Regions from separate parts of the Agarivorans sediminis genome, predicted to be linked through region 1. Evidence: predicted binding sites of a transcription regulator. Region 1 holds the regulator's gene; each other region holds the start of a gene.

Region 1 (2,210 bases):
CCCCAATCAGATGCCAGTACACTGTAATACTCTAACTCTTGGTCAAAGTACTTGTAGTGCCACTTCCATTGCGAGCCGGTAACTTGAATCGTTAGGTCTGCATCGGAGGGATCTTCCATGGCGAGTAAGGTTTTAGTCGCAGGGATCGCCATACCAATCAAAATAACGAAAGGGATGACCGTCCAAATAATCTCGACTTTGGTACTTTCATGAAACTGAGCCGGAACGGCCCCTTTAGATTTTCTATGATGAAAAATGGCCCAAAACATTGCGCCAAACACCAGAGCACCAATTGCACAACAAATATAAAAAATTGTCATGTGCAAGCCATAGACTTGCTCGCTTATTGAGGTGACACCTGGACGTAAATTGAATGACATTTCTTCCGCGTATGCTTGCGACGTAAAGAATGTCAGCAGTAATAGCTGTATCCATCGGCCCACAGCGCTCTCCTTTGCTAGTAGCCAACGACAACAACTTCCCAAATCAGGAAGTGGCTGCGAATAAAGGGATAACTCCCACCCCGAACCAACAGGTTGCAACCGCTAAACACAACCTACTGCTTATAAATTAACCTTTAAGTTATGGAATTGTAAATAAAATGTTTATTTTTTTATTGCGAGAGATAAAAGATGTGATGATAACGACAAAAGCCCAAATCAAATTGATTTGGGCTTTAAAATGCGGGAACTATTGTAAAACTTAAGCTTACATCCAATCGGCAGTGCGAATAATGCCGACTGCTAAGCCTTCAATTTCAATGCTCTGATACTCTAAATCTACCTCAATGGTACTGAGCTCTTGGTTTTCAGGGTGCAAATAAACCATTTTGCCATCGCGCTCAAAACGTTTTACCGTGACATCATCTTCCAAGCGGGCTACCACCACTTGACCATTGTGAACATCGCTGGTTTTATGCACCGCCAATAGGTCGCCGTCCATAATACCAATGTCTTTCATGCTCATCCCTTGCACACGTAGCAAGTAATCTGCGTGCGGCTTAAATAAATTAGCATCAACCGCATAGTGAGACTCTACATGCTCTTGCGCCAAAATAGGCTCGCCAGCGGCAACCTGCCCAATCAGCGGTAAACCCGCTTCTTCAGGTTGTTGATTAGCAGCCGGTGTAGACAAATAGGCATCGGCAATGCGGATCCCACGAGAGGCGCCAGGGATCATTTCAATTGCGCCTTTTTTCGCTAAGGCTCGTAGGTGTTCTTCGGCAGCATTGGCCGAGCGAAAACCCAGCTCTTTAGCTATCTCGGCACGAGTAGGCGGCATACCTGTATCTGATATATGTCGTTGAATAAGTTCAAACACTTCGGTCTGACGGGGCGTTAAGGGCTTCATAGTCTACCTGTAAGTTTATACAGCACACTGTTAGTATATACAGCATTAGCGATGAAGCAAGGTTTTATCTAGGATCAAGCTATAGTGTAGGTTTCAGTTTCATTGAAATGCTTTCCGCTACGTTGAAACTACACCCGATATTTCGTGACACCCGTGACAAATAAGTAGAGGTTGGAGTAATAGACGGATACGAACAGCCGAGCTAACTCATTTTTGGACAAATGCGTGTTACGTTATTAGCTCAAATATCGGTGGTTCGGATTAGATTCAGTACGGTTAGATCGGAGTTAACGCCCGGTTTTGGGGCGGACTTGGAGCTGCGAAGCAGCGGAAAGGCCGTCCCAGCCCCAACGGGGCGATAACAACCGCTTGTTAGGTAATTCATTTATGACAGCCGTAGAAAACTCTTATACTCAATCACGATATCGTACTTAACTCCCGCTTGCTTTAACCGACCTACGATATGATTCGCGACCTCATTTGGCCGCTCGTGCGCATATTGGACATCAACAACTAAGATATATTTCCCATCTCTCTTAAGTTCGACAAGCATGACGGCCTCCCCCTCATACTCACCACTCCAAGATCTCAACAACTCGTTACGAGGGCTGTTAGCCCAGCGGTTATAACTTCGTATCCAAGGCTTTTTATCCTGAACCAAGCCATTATCACTGCAAAAATTTTCAATGGCGCTATCAGTAATACCGTTGCTATCAGCTAAATCAATCACTGCAAAATTACCACATGCAGTCAACGGAAGGATAACGAAAAATAAAGCCACTCGAAGCATCATACTTTTCATCTGACATCACCTAGACATAATGATCCCCGGTGAAAGTGCCGACCTCCTGCGTTTATCG
Region 2 (2,210 bases), 1.7 Mb from region 1:
TCGCTAGCGCCTCTTCAAATAATTCAAGCAAGGTTGACTCATCAATATGCTGGCATTGCTGCTCTTTCGTGGTTTGCTGAAAATCAGCAAATTTAACTTTCACCCCAAGTTTATTCATTTTGGCTTGTTTTAGGTGATTTTCACTGCGCCTTTTTAGCTCTGGCAGTAGAGCCAATAAACGCTCAATTAAAACAGCTGGGTTACCCTCGTCTTGTGCAAAAGTACGCTCTACTGCTACCGATTTCCGTTTACGATCATTACTCACTTCACGGTCGTCTACGCCTTGGCAGCGCATCCACAGCATATCGCCAAATTTGCCAAAAAGTTGTTTCAGCTTATCTCGCTCTGCACGGCGAATGTCACCACCAGTATAAAGGCCTTGATGGTGTAGCTTCTCAATGCTGACTTTGCCCACCCCCGATATTTTTTCGAGCGCAAGGGTTTCTATAAACTCGCTCACTTGCTCAGGCTTAATCACAAACAAACCATTTGGTTTGTTCATATCGGAAGCAATTTTGGCCAAGAATTTAATCGGCGCAACGCCTGCAGAAGCCGTTAAGCCGGTTTTGTTAACAATGTCTCGTCTGATTTGCTCGGCAATAAGCGTGGCAGAACCATGGCAAGCCTCACTATTGCTCACATCTAAATAGGCTTCATCTAGCGATAATGGCTCTATTGCGTCAGCGTAACCATGAAAAATAGCTTGTACTTGTTTGCTTGCTTCCTGATAAGCCGCCATACGTGGTGGCACCAAAACTAACTTAGGGCACAATTGCAAGGCTTTGTGGGTGGGCATCGCAGAGCGAATACCATATTGTCGCGCAAGATAATTACAGGTAGTAAGCACTCCGCGACCACTTCGCATCCCCCCCACAGCAAGCGGAACGTTGCTTAACTCTGGCTGGTCGCGCATTTCCACAGCGGCATAGAAACAATCCATGTCTACGTGAATAATCTTGCGCTGAGTTGATGCGAATGCTGTCAATGTGGCACACCTTTACTGTACATACAGACAGTATAAAGTTGATATCGAAAAATGCCAAGCTAGAGAACAACAATATTCACTGCTTAATACGCTAATTAGCTGTAGCTTGAATGCAACAGCTTGAGTAATATTGAAAAACGAATTTCGATTAAGGAAGTCTTAGCTGTGAGTGATGCACGTGTTAGTCAACTGAGTATTTACCCGATCAAATCTACTGCGGGGATCCACCTAAATCATGCTTATGTTGAAGAACATGGTTTAGCCTTTGATAGGCGTTTTGTTGTCTGTCAGCCTGACGGCGTTCAAATCACAGCGCGAACTCACCCTAAACTGGCTCAAATTCATAGTGCACTTAATCGCTCAGGTTTGCATTTACGCGCACCAAATATGCCTGCCTTAGACTTACGCTATGCTGATTTTTCTGATAATTACCGCACCGTAATGATTTGGAAAGACAGCGTGCAAGCACAGCACTGCCATAACAGCTACGATAATTGGTTTAGTGAGTATCTCGGTGAGCATTGCCACTTGGTGTTTTTTGGTGAACAATCCACACGCAAAGTGAAACACAAAGATAGCCAAGTAGCGTTTGCCGACGGCTACCCGTTATTGCTCATTTCAGAAGCCTCTTTAGAGGATCTAAATTTGCGTTCTAGCGCTCACCATAGCATGGCGCAATTTCGCCCTAACTTAGTGGTTAAAAATACCGAGGCTTTTGCTGAAGACGGTTGGAAGCGCTTCCGCATTGGCGACGTGGAGTTTGAGGTACAAAACCCCTGTTCACGCTGCGTTTTCACCACGCTTGACCAAGCTACAGGCCAATTTCATCCGAACAAAGAACCACTAAGTACTTTCGCTAAATACCGCCAAGGTGAAGACGGCAATGTTTATTTTGGTCAAAATGCGGTGGCCCTAAACAGTGGCAAAATTAGCCTTTACGATACCATTGAAATATTAGAAACCCGCAAGGCAGACGTTTACCCTGATAATGCAGAGAAACGCGCAGCGCCAGCAACCAGCCAACACCAATGGCAGCAAGGTGAAGCGGTTAGCTTAAAATGTTTAGCAGTAAAACTAGACACTCACGATGTAAAGACCTTTGTTTTTGAGCTTCCTAAACACTTAACGAGTGAATATAAACCAGGCCAATACTTAGGTTTTGAATTTGAGATAAACGGTAAACCCGTGCGTCGTAATTATACCTTGTCTAGCTCACCAAGCCGCC
Region 3 (2,210 bases), 1.6 Mb from region 1:
GCTAAGCGAGCCAGTATTCGTTCGATATCACCAATGGATTTGAGAATGCCTTGGATTGGCGTATACAAATCTGCTGCCAATATTTCTGCAATACAATCTTGGCGGTCAATCACTTGTTGTTGGTTACTTAAAGGTTGGTGTAACCAGCGGTTCAGTAAGCGGCTTCCCATAGACGTTGAACTATGGTCGAGAATTGAGCTAAGGGTGTTTTCAAAGCCTCCCGCTAGATTGCGCGTGAGCTCGAGGTTTTTACGGCTGGCGGCATCAAGTTGAATGAACTGGTTTTGGCTCTCGACGATAATGGCATTAATGTGAGGCAGCGCGGTACGTTGAGTATCTTGTACGTATTGCATCAAACAACCGGCAGCGGCGAGGGCCAATGGGTACTCACTTACGCCAAAACCATCTAAATGACGGGTGCCAAACTGCTGATTCAAGGCTTTTTGGGCGCTGGCTAAATCGTATTCCCATTCGCCTCGACGACGTAAACCTTTGTAGCTTTGCAGGGCAGGGAAGAACTCAAAATCATCTGGGTATAGCAATTCTGCAGGATTTAGACGTTGCAGCTCGGCTTGTAGCTGTTGCTCACCAATAAATTGGTTAATGACAAAGCGACCACTGGCTATATCTAAGTAGGCTAAACCAATTTGTTGCTGTTGGTTGATCACGCTCACCAGCAGATTGTCTTGTTTTTCTTCTAATAAAGCCTCGTCGCTGACAGTACCAGGGGTGATGATTCGCACAACCTTACGTTCAACCGGCCCTTTACTGGTTGCGGGGTCACCTATTTGTTCACAAATGGCAACAGATTCGCCTAATTGGACCAAGCGAGATAAATAGTTCTCAGCTGCGTGATATGGAATACCTGCCATAGGGATAGGGGTACCCGCCGATTGACCACGCTTGGTCAACGATATGTCCATTAACTCTGAGGCGCGTTTGGCGTCATCGTAAAACAGTTCGTAAAAATCACCCATTCTATAGAACAATAGAATCTCAGGATGCTGGGCCTTTAACGTTAAGTATTGGCGCATCATAGGAGTGTGCTTTTCTAGATTAGTTTCAGTCATTAGGCTTATCGAATTGTTTAGTAATGGTTAAACGAAGCAGCAAGGATAAAAGCTGGCAGCCGAATAGGCAAAACTCTTTTATTAATTTTTTGGAATAAACTTGATACTGTATGAATACCCAGTATACTACTGGTCATTAAGATAGTTAAAAGCACCTACGAGGGCGATATGGATCAGAACAAACAAAAGGCATTAGCTGCGGCCCTAGGCCAAATTGAAAAACAATTTGGTAAAGGCTCAATCATGAAGCTCGGCGATAACCGTACCATGGATATTGAAACGATTTCTACTGGTTCTTTGTCGATTGATATTGCCTTAGGCGCTGGCGGCTTGCCTATGGGGCGAGTTGTAGAGATCTATGGCCCAGAAAGTTCAGGTAAAACCACCTTAACTTTAGAAGCCATCGCTCAAGCACAAAAAGTAGGTAAAGTTTGTGCCTTTGTTGATGCTGAGCACGCCTTAGACCCTATTTACGCCAAAAAATTGGGTGTTGATGTTGACAACCTTTTGGTGTCACAGCCTGATACTGGGGAGCAAGCCTTAGAAATTACCGATATGTTAGCTCGCTCTGGTGCCGTAGATATGATCGTTATTGACTCGGTAGCAGCACTGACTCCTAAAGCCGAAATTGAAGGCGACATGGGCGATAGTCACGTAGGTTTGCAAGCGCGTTTAATGTCACAAGCACTACGTAAGCTTACCGGTACCTTAAAGCAAACTAACTGTATGTGTATCTTCATTAACCAAATTCGTATGAAGATCGGGGTTATGTTTGGTAATCCAGAAACCACCTCTGGTGGTAATGCATTGAAATTTTACGCGTCAGTTCGCTTGGATATTCGCCGCATTGGCGCCGTGAAGAGCGGTGATGAAGTAGTGGGTAATGAAACACGCGTTAAAGTGGTTAAAAACAAGATTGCTGCGCCATTCAAACAAGCTGAATTCCAAATCATGTACGGTGAAGGTTTTAACCGTTATGGTGAGCTGGTTGACCTTGGTGTAAGAGAAAAACTGGTTGATAAAGCCGGCGCTTGGTTCTCCTATAAAGGTAAAAAAATTGGTCAAGGTAAGGCTAATGCTTCTACTTACTTAAAGGAGCACCCAGAAATGGCTCAAGAAATTGAAATGACTATACGTAAG

Evidence for each region. Region 1 encodes LexA, which represses DNA repair genes until DNA is damaged. Its sites were predicted from a motif close to TACTGTATNNNNATACAGTA; they were not measured.
Region 2: the regulator LexA is predicted to act here: its motif matches at 999-1,018, upstream of dinB (DNA polymerase IV).
Region 3: the regulator LexA is predicted to act here: its motif matches at 1,175-1,194, upstream of recA (recombinase RecA).

Annotation. Positions count from the first base shown of each region.
Region 1 covers NZ_CP096670.1:167,051-169,260, reverse strand. The annotation lists gene coxB (cytochrome c oxidase subunit II) at 1-380, opposite strand, end outside; gene lexA (transcriptional repressor LexA) at 709-1,350, opposite strand; gene M0C34_RS00805 (hypothetical protein) at 1,736-2,152, opposite strand.
Region 2 covers NZ_CP096670.1:3,123,334-3,125,543, forward strand. The annotation lists gene dinB (DNA polymerase IV) at 1-985, opposite strand, end outside; gene M0C34_RS14125 (hybrid-cluster NAD(P)-dependent oxidoreductase) at 1,151-2,210, shown strand, end outside.
Region 3 covers NZ_CP096670.1:3,168,901-3,171,110, reverse strand. The annotation lists gene mutS (DNA mismatch repair protein MutS) at 1-1,070, opposite strand, end outside; gene recA (recombinase RecA) at 1,239-2,210, shown strand, end outside.